DNA from 2 places in the Pseudomonas sp. GW821-FHT03A09 genome. Region 2 is predicted to be linked to the other one. Evidence: predicted binding sites of a transcription regulator. Region 2 holds the regulator's gene; the other holds the start of a gene.
What was found. The regulator sigma-54, encoded in region 2, starts transcription at its own class of promoters, with help from an activator protein. The targets are predictions, from matches to a motif close to ANTGGCATNNANNTTGCTNT.

Region 1 (6,006 bases), on a different contig from region 2:
TGAGCCACCAACTCTTTGCCGGTGCCCGATTCGCCGTTGATCAGCACGGTGATGTTGGAATGGCTCAAACGCCCGATGGCGCGAAACACTTCCTGCATCGCCGGTGCTTCGCCGATGATTTCCGGGGTGCGGGTCAGGGTCGGTGGGGCTTCCTGGCTTTGTTGTTCCTGGGCGTGCTGGTTGGCGCGCTTGACCAGTGCCACCGCTTCGTCCACGTCGAACGGCTTGGGCAGGTATTCAAAGGCACCGCCCTGGTAGGACGCGACAGCGCTGTCCAGGTCGGAGTGTGCCGTCATGATAATCACCGGCAAGCGCGGGTGCTGCTCTCGGATGCGCGCCAGCAAGTCCAGGCCGCTGGCACCAGGCATGCGGATGTCGGAGATGATTACGTCTGGCTGTTGGCGGGCGAGGCGGCTCATCACGCCGTCGGCGCTATCGAAGCTTTGGGTGGTCATGCCTTCCTGTTGCAAGGCTTTCTCGAGGACCCAGCGGATAGAACGGTCGTCATCGACGATCCACACAGTTTCACTACGGCTCATGTCGATGGGGCTCCTTGTTCCAGTGGCAGAAAGATCGAGAAGGTGGTGTGGCCAGGATTGCTCTCACATTCGATCAGACCCTGGTGCTGGCTGATGATGTTCTGGGTAATGGCCAAGCCCAACCCGGTACCGTCCGGGCGGCCGCTGACCATGGGAAAGAAGATGGTTTCCTGAAGTTCCGCCGGAATGCCCGGGCCGTTGTCGATGATCTCGACTTTGGTCACCAGGCGATGGCGCACGTGGCCGATGGTGAACTGACGCAGGGCTCGGGTGCGCAGGCTGATGCGGCCCAGGCGCAGCTCGTTCTGGCTGCTGATGGCCTGCATGGCGTTGCGCACGATATTGAGCACCGCCTGGATCATCTGTTCGCGGTCGATCAACACGTCGGGGATGCTTGGGTCGTAGTCGCGCACCAGGGTGATACAGCCCTGGCTTTCGGCTTCCACGAGCTGGCAGACGCGCTCCAGCACTTCGTGCACGTTAGTCATCGCCAAGGACGGCAATTTGTTGGAGCCGAGCATGCGATCCACCAGGTTACGCAGGCGGTCGGCTTCTTCGATGATGACGTTGGTGTAGTCCTTGAGGTTCTCGTCCGGCAGCTCACGGGCCAGCAGTTGCGCCGCGCCGCGAATCCCGCCCAGCGGGTTCTTGATCTCGTGGGCCAGGCCGCGCACCAGCATCTTGCTGGTTTCTTGCTTGGACAACTGCGCTTCCTCCTTGGTGATGCGCAGCAGGCGGTCGCGGGGGTGTACTTCCAGCAGCAGCAAGGTGGCGCCGTTGCTCAGGATCGGGGTCACGGCGTAGTCGACCGTCAACGTCTGGCCGGTGAGGGCGGTGAGCATCGCTTCGCGCTTGGTGAACGGGTGTGCCTGCTCCACCGCCTGGCGCAACGAGCTCAAGGCCTCGGCCGACTCGGTGAACAATTCGCTGATGAACTGCCCATGGCTACGCTGGCCGCTGATGGCCAGGAGCATCTCCGCCGCCGGGTTCATGTACTCAAGACGCAGGTCGTCGTTGAGCAGGATGGTTGCGGTGGTCAGGTTGTCGAGTAACAAACGGTGCAGTGCATCGCTGATGGTCATCAGGACCTCTTTTGGAGCAAGGCGCGGGCTTGAGGCTCGCGCTGATACAAGGAAAATGCAAAAACCAAACCAAGGCTCCGAAAAGAAGCGCGAAACCCTTGGAATAGGGGTTTAAGGCGCGAAACTGTGGCGTTCTGCCAGCTTGCTCGGGAAGATTCGAACCAAAATGGGCTGGTTAGATGGGGAGAGTGCAGCCTATAGCACCAATATAGTGCGATTGTGTGAAGGTTGTTCAGGAAGTAGGAACTTACGATGAATCGTCTGGAAGGATGCGGCCAGCTCCCACCTGTTTGATTGGGTTTGCAGGCCTCAGCCTTTGTGGCTGCACAACTCGGCAGTGGCGCGGATCATGGCGAGTTGGCGGGTGGAGTCATTGAGCGGTTCATGTATGGCTGTGGCCAGCCACTGTGGGCACTGCGGGTCGGTGCGCTGTGGGGTGAAGTCAGCCAATTGCTGCAGCAGGCGCTTTTGCAATTCGTCCAACTGCGGGCGGATTTGCTTCACCAGGTCCGGGCGCGGGTTATCGGGCGCCTTGCCCTGGAATTGCCAGTCGGACAACAGGGCGTATTGCACCAGTTTGTTTGCCTCGATCTGCGCGGAGAAAAACTGTTCGGCGGCGGCCGGGTCCAGTTTGTAAGTGGGTGCCTGGGCGACGACACTGGCGATCACCTCTTGTTCACGCTTTTTGTCTTCCACCGGCTTGTGGCTGTCCCATTTGCTCAGGGCGACCTGGTCGGCGATCTCCAAACGTTCGGCGATGCTATTGAGCAGCGGCTCAAGCGTGGGTGGCGCGGCGCTTGCACTGACACTGGCGAATAACAGGGCGAACAAAAGTCTATGTTTCAACGCAGATCTCCTTGTGGGAGGGGGCTTGCTCCCGATGGCGGTGGGTCTGTTGGCACAGGTGCTGCCTGACACTCTGCCATCGGGAGCAAGCCCCTTCCTACATTTTTAATAAAACCCAGGCAAAAAAAGACCTCCCGAAGGAGGTCTTTTTCGTCACGCTACTTTAAGCAGCGCTACCGGATCAGCAGCTGTAGTACAGCTCGTATTCCAGTGGGTGTACGAAGGTGCGTACTTTGATTTCTTCTTCGCTTTTCAGCTCGATGTAGGCATCGATGAAGTCGTCGCTGAATACGCCGCCTTTGGTCAGGAACGCACGGCCCTTGTCCAGTTCTTCCAGGGCTTCTTTCAGGCTGCCGCACACTTGTGGGATCTCTTTGGCCTCTTCAGGCGGCAGGTCGTACAAGTTCTTGTCGGCGGCGTCGCCAGGGTGGATCTTGTTCTGGATACCGTCCAGACCAGCCATTACCAGTGCGGCGAAGGCCAGGTAAGGGTTGGCTGCCGGGTCCGGGAAACGTGCTTCGATACGACGAGCGCGTGGGCTGGACACGTAAGGAATACGGATCGATGCGGAACGGTTGCGAGCCGAGTAGGCCAGCATTACCGGCGCTTCGAAACCTGGGACCAGACGCTTGTAGGAGTTGGTCGACGGGTTGGTGAAGCCGTTCAGGGCCTTACCGTGCTTGATGATACCGCCGATGAAGTACAGGGCAGTGTCGGACAGGCCGGCATAACCTTCGCCGGCGAAGGTGTTCTTGCCTTCTTTGGCGATGGACAGGTGAACGTGCATACCCGAACCGTTGTCGCCGTACAGCGGCTTAGGCATGAAGGTAGCGGTACGGCCGTAGGCATCCGCCACGTTGTGTACGCAGTACTTCAGGGTCTGTACTTCATCAGCCTTGGCTACCAGGGTGTTGAACTTCACACCGATTTCGTTCTGGCCGGCAGTTGCCACTTCGTGGTGGTGAACTTCGATGACCAGGCCCATTTCTTCCATGGCGTTGCACATGGAGGTGCGGATTTCGTGGTCGTGGTCGAACGGCGGAACTGGGAAGTAGCCGCCTTTGATACCTGGACGGTGGCCTTTGTTGCCGCCTTCCACGTCCTGGTCGGACATCCACGAACCTTGTTCGGAGAAGATCTTGAACATGGAGCCGGAGATGTCGGACTTGAACTTGACCGAATCAAAGATGAAGAATTCTGGCTCTGGGCCTACGAATACGGTGTCACCGATACCGGTGGACTTCAGGTATTCCTCGGCACGCTTGGCGATCGCACGTGGGTCGCGGTCGTAGCCTTGCATGGTCGAAGGCTCGATCACGTCGCAGACGATGATCAGGGTTGGGTCTTCGGTGAACGGGTCGAGAACGGCAGTGCTGTCGTCCGGCATCAGGATCATGTCGGAGGCTTCGATGCCTTTCCAGCCGGCGATGGAGGAGCCGTCGAACATTTTGCCTTCTTCGAAGAAAGCATCATCCAGCGCATCACGCGCCGGCATGGTCACGTGGTGCTGAGTACCTTTGGTGTCCGTGAAGCGCAGATCAATCCATTTAACGTCATGATCTTTGATGAGTTGAACCGACTTCGACATGGTGTCCTCCGGGTGGCTTCGGGCTGGGTAGTGGAGTTAGCCCTTAGAATGTGGGTGATGCCGGCGCGGATACTCCGCCAAGGCAACCTGCCTCACAAGAGAGCAAATTGCATGCCAGTGCGCCAACATGGCCTTTTTGCCTCAAAATGGCCCCTATAACGGTGCAATCCGCTGGAACGGAATAAATAGCGCACTGCAATGTAGCGTCATTTCGGATAAATGACCCATTTTGGTGCGTTGCAAGCGCGATGCATATTAACTGGTTAAACCTTGAGCGATTTCCGCTATAATCCGCGCCCCCCTTTTTCAGCAGGCCCGGCGCGCGCTGTTTCCATGAAATTAATCGTTAAAGTCTTCCCCGAGATCACCATTAAAAGCCGACCGGTACGGACGCGTTTCATCCGTCAATTGGCCAAGAACATCCGTGCCGTGCTCCGTGACCTGGACCCGGCTGTGGTGGTGAACGGCGTGTGGGACAATCTCGAACTGGAAACACGTGTCACCGACGCCAAAGCCCTGAAGGACATGACCGAGCGCCTGAGCTGCATGCCGGGCATCGCGCATTTCCTGCAGGTGGACGAGTACCCGCTGGGCGACTTCGACGACATCACCGAGAAGTGCAAGCAGCACTACGGCAACGCTCTTGAAGGCAAGATCTTTTCCGTGCGTTGCAAGCGTGCCGGCAAACATCCGTTCAGCTCCATGGACGTCGAGAAATATGTCGGCAGCAAGCTGCGTCGCGAGTGCGGTGCTGCTGGAATTTCGCTGAAATCGCCGGAAATCGAAGTCCGGATCGAAATTCGCGACCAACGGTTGTTTGTGATCCACAGCCAGCACAACAGCATCGGCGGTTACCCGCTGGGCGCCCTGGAACAGACCCTGGTCCTCATGTCCGGTGGTTTCGATTCCACGGTGGCGGCCTACCAGATCATGCGTCGCGGCCTGATGAGCCACTTCTGCTTCTTTAACCTGGGCGGGCGTGCACACGAATTGGGCGTGATGGAAGTTGCGCACTTTATCTGGAAGAAATACGGCAGCTCCCAGCGCGTGCTATTTGTGAGCGTACCGTTCGAGGAAGTGCTGGGAGAAATTCTCGGTAAAGTCGATAACGGTCATATGGGCGTAGTATTGAAGCGTATGATGTTGCGCGCGGCGTCGAGCATTGCCGACCGCCTGCATATCGATGCGCTGGTGACCGGTGAAGCGATCTCTCAGGTGTCGAGCCAGACGCTGCCGAACCTGTCGTTGATCGATTGCGTGACCGAGAAGCTGGTGCTGCGCCCGCTGATCGCCAGTCACAAGCAGGACATCATCGACCTGGCGCAAGAAATCGGCACTGCCGACTTTGCCAAGCACATGCCCGAGTACTGCGGGGTCATTTCGGTGAACCCCAAGACCCACGCCAAGCGCCACCGCGTGGAGCATGAAGAGAAAGAATTCGACATGGCGATTCTGGAGCGAGCGCTCGAGAACGCCAAGCTGGTCCCGATCGATCGCGTAATCGACGAATTGGGCCAGGATGTGAAGATCGAAGAAGTCAGCGAAGCCCTGGCCGGCCAGATCGTCATCGACATCCGTCACCCGGATGCCGCTGAAGATGAGCCGCTGGAAATCGCCGGCATCGACGTGCAAGCGCTGCCGTTCTACGCACTGAACGCGCGTTTCAAGGAACTGGATAACAGCCGTCAGTACCTGCTGTATTGCGACAAAGGCGTGATGAGTCGCCTGCATGCCCACCATTTGCTCAGTGAGGGGCATGCCAATGTGCGCGTTTATCGACCGAGCTAAGAGCCCGGGGCTGTTTGCCTGTGGCCTGCGTCACCGGCCCCCCGACTCTGCCGTCAAGCTGTAACGGCAAGGCCTGACTCTACTGTTAATCGCTGCCACGACCTGTCAGCACACCGAATCCTCTGATCGAGATACACAAGTGATCGAAAATCTACGTAACATC
Region 2 (6,006 bases):
CATCGGCGTGCTGATCACCGATCACAACGTTCGCGAGACCCTCGATATCTGTGAAACCGCCTATATCGTCAACGATGGCCAACTGATCGCCGAAGGCGACGCCGAGACCATCCTGGCCAACGAACTGGTCAAGGAAGTGTACCTGGGCCACGAGTTCCGCCTGTAAGCACGGTGATGTCACGGCTGTTCGCCAAAGCGCGCGGGAGTCAATAAAAACCTCAGTTTTTTTATTGTTACCGCGCTCTAGGCAAAGCCCCCGATTTCAGGCATATAATTTGCTTATGTTTGGCGCTCACGCGCTCTGTCGTGGATGGCGCAATGCGCCGGCGAATAAGGTGTTAAGCCCCTGCCATGAAACCATCGCTAGTCCTGAGAATGGGCCAGCAGCTGACGATGACACCGCAGCTGCAACAGGCCATCCGCCTGCTCCAATTGTCGACCCTGGACCTGCAACAGGAAATCCAGGAGGCCCTGGAGTCGAACCCGATGCTCGAACGCCAGGAAGAAGGCGACGACTTCGATAATGCAGACCCGCTGGCCGACAACATCGAGCAAAAACCCAATTCCGACGTGCAGGAACCTTCCTATCAGGAAACCGCCCCTACGGTGGACAACCTTGAGGACGGCGAATGGAACGAACGCATTCCCAACGAACTTCCCGTGGACACCGCCTGGGAAGACGTCTACCAGACCAGCGCCAGCAGCCTGCCCAGCAATGACGATGACGAGTGGGACTTCACCACCCGTACGTCCGCCGGCGAGAGCCTGCAAAGCCATTTATTGTGGCAGTTGAACCTGGCGCCGATGTCCGACACCGATCGCCTGATCGCCGTCACGCTGATCGATTGCATCAACAACCAGGGCTACCTGGACGAAACCCTTGAGGAAATCCTCGAAGCGTTCGACCCCGAGCTGGATATCGAGCTGGATGAAATCGAGGCCGTTCTGCACCGTATTCAGCAGTTCGAGCCCGCCGGCATCGGCGCCCGCACCCTCGGCGAATGCCTGCTGCTGCAACTGCGCCAGTTGCCTGCCAAGACCCCCTGGCTCGCCGAGGCCCAGCGCCTGGTTACCGACTACATCGACCTGCTCGGCAGCCGCGACTACAGCCAGCTGATGCGCCGCATGAAACTCAAGGAAGATGACCTGCGCCATGTGATCGAACTGGTGCAGAGCCTCAACCCGCGCCCCGGCTCACAGATCGAGTCCAGCGAAGCCGAGTATGTCGTTCCCGATGTGATCGTCCGCAAAGACAACGAACGCTGGCTCGTCGAGTTGAACCAAGAGTCGGTGCCACGCCTGCGCGTCAACCCGCAATATGCCGGTTTTGTACGCCGCGCCGACACCAGCGCCGACAACACCTTTATGCGTAACCAGTTGCAGGAAGCGCGCTGGTTCATCAAGAGCCTGCAAAGCCGCAACGAAACCCTGATGAAAGTGGCCACCCAGATCGTCGAGCACCAGCGCGGCTTCCTGGAGTATGGCGACGAGGCGATGAAACCGCTTGTTCTGCACGATATCGCCGAAGCGGTGGGTATGCACGAATCGACGATCTCCCGGGTGACCACGCAAAAATTCATGCATACCCCACGAGGTATTTATGAGTTGAAATACTTTTTCTCCAGCCACGTCAGTACCTCCGAAGGCGGCGAATGCTCGTCCACGGCAATCCGCGCGATCATCAAAAAACTGGTTGCCGCGGAAAATCAGAAAAAGCCATTGAGTGACAGTAAGATCGCTGGTTTACTGGAGGCACAAGGCATTCAGGTCGCCCGTCGAACCGTCGCCAAGTACCGCGAGTCCCTCGGGATCGCGCCTTCCAGCGAGCGTAAGCGTTTGATGTGACGGGCGGGCCAAAGCGTTCCAGTGGCAGGCACCTTTGCCTGCCGCTTTATGCACTGGCAACGAAGGAGAAGCTGTATGCAAGTCAACATCAGTGGACACCAGCTGGAAGTCACCAAGCCCCTGCGTGAATACACCGAAAGCAAGCTGAACAAGCTTGCGGGGCATTTTGACAAGATCACCAACGTGCAGGTCATCATGGAGGTCGATAAGCTCAAGCAGAAAATCGAGGCCACCCTGCACGTACCGAATGCCAAGCTCGTTGCCAATGCGGAACATGAAGACATGTACGCGGCGATCGACTCGCTCTACGACAAGCTGGACCGCCAACTCATAAAGCATAAGGAAAAGAATCTGCACCTGATGCAAGGTACAGGTCGTTAACTCTCCCCCCATGATCCGACTTGAAACCATCCTGACCCCCGGCCGTTCCCTCGTGAACGTGCCGGGTGGCAGCAAGAAGAAAGCCCTCGAACAAATTGCCAACCTGATCGCACGCGAAGTGCCAGATCTGGAGATGCAAGATGTCTTCGACGCGCTGATTGCCCGTGAAAAACTTGGCTCCACCGGTTTTGGCAACGGCATCGCCATTCCTCACTGCCGACTCAAGGGCTGCGAAACACCCGTCAGCGCCCTGCTGCACCTGGAAGCTCCCATCGATTTCGACGCCATCGACGGCGCTCCGGTCGACCTGCTGTTCGTTCTGCTGGTCCCGCAAGCCGCCACCGATGCGCACCTGGAACTGCTTCGGCAGATCGCCAGCATGCTCGACCGCAAGGAAGTACGCGACAAACTGCGCAGTGCCAACAGCAATGAGGCGCTCTATCAGGTTGTCCTGGATGAACAAAACGGGCAGTAATCATGCGTTTGATCATCGTCAGCGGCCGTTCCGGCTCAGGTAAAAGCACTGCCCTCAACGTACTTGAGGACAACGGTTTCTATTGCATCGACAACCTGCCCGCCGGCCTGCTGCCTGAATTAGCGGAACGTGCATTGATCCACACCGAACTGGCGCAGCCGTTGGTGGCCGTATCGATTGATGCGCGTAACCTGCCAAGCCATCTCTCGCGGTTCCCGGAATTGCTGGAGGAAGTGCGGGCCAAGCATATTCATTGCGATGTGTTGTACCTGGATGCCGACGAAGAAACGCTGCTCAAGCGTTTCTCCGAAACCCGTCGACGCCACCCTCTGAGCAGCGCCCATCGCTCCTTGGCCGAAGCCATTGAGGACGAGACCTCGTTGCTGGGGCCGATCATCGACCTGGCCGACCTCAAGATCAATACCACCGACCTTAACCTGTACCAACTGCGCGACGCCATCAAGCTACGCCTGCTGAATCAGCCGGAACCAGGTACGGCATTTCTTGTGGAGTCCTTTGGCTTCAAGCGTGGGATGCCGGTAGATGCGGATCTGGTGTTTGATGTGCGCTGCCTGCCCAACCCATACTGGAAACCAGAGCTGCGTGATCAGTCCGGGCTGGATCAGCCTGTGGCCGAATACCTTGCCGCACAGCCGGATGTGGAAGAGATGTTCCAGGACATTTCCAGCTACCTGCTCAAATGGTTGCCGCGCTTCGCCGCAAGCAATCGGGCCTATGTCACGATTGCCATTGGTTGCACCGGAGGCCACCACCGTTCCGTCTATCTAACCGAACGCCTGGGCCAGGTTTTGCAACAAACCCTCAAGAACGTCCAGGTCCGCCACCGCGACCTTAGCTGAAAGGAACACCCCCGCGATGCCCGCTCTGGAAATTGAAATCATCAACAAGCTGGGCTTGCATGCCCGGGCCTCCGCCAAGTTCGTCGGCGTTGCCGGGCAGTTCCCCTGCCAGATTCGCGCCGGGCGCACCCCCGAGTCCATGGTCGATGGTAAAAGCATCATGGCCATGATGATGCTGGCTGCCGGCAAGGGCACCAAGATTCACTTGAAGACTGAAGGCGAGCAGGAGCAGGAAGCGATGGATGCCTTGGTGAAACTGATCAACAACTTCTTTGATGAGGGTGAGTAAACCCACCCTTCAAGAACGGCGTGAAGCTGCAACGGTTTCACCCCAACGCAGTATCCATGACCATCATCAGGCAAAAACCGATGCACAGCCCCAGGCTGGCAAGCTTTTCGTGGCCATTGCGCCGCGACTCGGGGATCACTTCATGCGTCACCACCAGCAACATTGCCCCGGCGGCCAGCGCCAACCCTAAAGGCAGTAACACTTCAGCAAGACTCACCAACCAGGCACAGAGCACCGCAAATACCGGCTCCACCAAGCCTGACGCAGCTCCGATCAAGAACGCCCTGACCCGCGACATTCCTGCTCCCGCCAGTACGAGTGCAATCACCAGCCCTTCAGGCACGTCCTGCAGAGCTATGCCCATGGCCAGGCTGTCGGCATCCGGCATGCCGCCGCCTGCGGAGACGCCCACCGCCATGCCTTCCGGAATATTGTGGGCAATGATGGCAAATACAAACAGCCAGATGCGCGGCGGGATTACCGGTTTTTCCGGTGTACCCACCAGCGTTTCCGGGCTGGCGCCCGAGACCTTGCGATCAACCAGATACAGCCCGAAAGCACCCAACATGATACCGAAGCTGATCAGCCCACTCGCCCCCCAAGGCGAAAGCCCCAAGCTTTGAGCAGCAGAAATACCAGGCACGATCAACGAAAATGCGGTCGCCGCCAGCATCACTCCTGCACCAAACCCCAGTAGGGAATCACTCAGCGCCACCGGCATCCGCCGAATCACCAGCACCGGCACCGCGCCCAGCGCTGTGCCGAGGGCACAGATCGCCCCGCCCTGCAGGGCTCGTAGGATGCGCGGCTCCAGGTCCAGCCAGACCAGCCCGTGGGCCACCAGTAGTGCCGTACCTGCCAATAGCAGCAGAGAGCCAAACGCATAGCGAAACATTCGCCCGCTGCTGATCGCCAGTATTTCAGTGCCCATAGTCGGCCTTAGATCTTGTTATAGGGAGTGAGTGTCAGGCCAAGGCAGCCTGATAGCGAGCAGCGACTTCCGGCCAGTTGATGACGCTATAGAAGGCATTGATGTATTCCGGACGGCGGTTCTGGTACAGCAGGTAGTAGGCGTGCTCCCAGACATCCAGGCCGAGGATCGGCGTGTTGCCGCTCATCAACGGGCTGTCCTGGTTGCCGCTGCTCTCCACCACCAGGGTCTGTTCCGGTGTGACGCTGAGCCAGGCCCAGCCGCTGCCGAAGCGCGTCAACGCAGCTTTGGTGAAGGCTTCCTTGAAGCGGTCGAAGCCACCCAACTGGTCGTCGATGGCGGTGCCCAGTGCGCCTTCGGGCTTACCACCGCCTTTGGGCGACATCACCGCCCAGAACAACGAGTGATTGGCATGACCGCCCCCCTGATTGATCACCGCTGCGCGCAGTTTCTCCGGCAGTTGCTGCACGCTGGACACCAGCTTCTCGACCGGCCAACCCGCGAACTCGGTACCTTCGACCGCCGCGTTGAGGTTGTTGATATAAGTCTGGTGATGCTTGGTGTAATGAATCTCCATGGTTTGCGCATCGATGTGCGGCTCCAGGGCGTCATACGCGTAAGGCAAGGCAGGCAAGGTGTAAGTCATATCAATGTGCTCCGTATTGAGGCGTGACGGGCTGTGCCGCAGCACCGCCCAGCAAGCGATGGGTGCGTGGGTACTCGCCGTGATCGCTGATGAAATTCAACAGTTCGACATAGGTTTTGCTGCTCTGGCGCAGGGCCGCCTCCCGCAGTTGCGGGCTCAGGCGCGGGTCCTGCATGGTCTGTAAAAGTCGCTGGTGAATAGCGCAGAGGTACTCCGCGCTTTCTTCCGGCTGGTTCAGACGCAAGTGCAGGTCCGCCAGGTTGTGATGGGAAATGACGCAAGCCGCCACTGCTTCGTCGGCATCCGCCCAGCGTTCGAACAGCACTTGGGCCAGGGCCAGGGCCTGCAAATAGGCCTCGCGAGCGTCAACCAACTCGCCGGCCATAAAACAGCGATTGGCCCGTTCGATCGTGCGTTTCCAGTGCTCCATGGTGAGCCTCCAAAGCAGAATCGGTGATTACACGCCGCCGGCCGTGAGCTTTTCTGGGTCCAGCAGGACTTCCAGTTGGCTGCGCGGCAAGTCGGTGTGCTCGAGGGCGACATCAATGACCGGCCGGCCCTGCTGATAGGCCGTCTTGG

Region 1: glnA (glutamate--ammonia ligase) is a predicted target of sigma-54. The motif match lies at 4,155-4,174, and genes of this name have one in related genera.

What each region holds. Positions count from the first base shown of each region.
Region 1 covers NZ_JBWKUX010000002.1:377,558-383,563, reverse strand. Annotated here, with positions in the region: gene ntrC (nitrogen regulation protein NR(I)) at 1-539, opposite strand, end outside; gene glnL (nitrogen regulation protein NR(II)) at 536-1,621, opposite strand; gene AC07V4_RS04450 (chorismate mutase) at 1,931-2,467, opposite strand; gene glnA (glutamate--ammonia ligase) at 2,649-4,055, opposite strand; gene thiI (tRNA uracil 4-sulfurtransferase ThiI) at 4,389-5,843, shown strand; gene typA (translational GTPase TypA) at 5,983-6,006, shown strand, end outside.
Region 2 covers NZ_JBWKUX010000006.1:167,082-173,087, forward strand. Annotated here, with positions in the region: gene lptB (LPS export ABC transporter ATP-binding protein) at 1-166, shown strand, start outside; gene AC07V4_RS13380 (RNA polymerase factor sigma-54) at 352-1,845, shown strand; gene hpf (ribosome hibernation-promoting factor, HPF/YfiA family) at 1,921-2,226, shown strand; gene ptsN (PTS IIA-like nitrogen regulatory protein PtsN) at 2,237-2,701, shown strand; gene rapZ (RNase adapter RapZ) at 2,704-3,561, shown strand; gene AC07V4_RS13400 (HPr family phosphocarrier protein) at 3,578-3,850, shown strand; gene AC07V4_RS13405 (ZIP family metal transporter) at 3,888-4,781, opposite strand; gene AC07V4_RS13410 (superoxide dismutase) at 4,816-5,427, opposite strand; gene AC07V4_RS13415 (DUF2753 family protein) at 5,429-5,857, opposite strand; gene AC07V4_RS13420 (class II fumarate hydratase) at 5,885-6,006, opposite strand, start outside.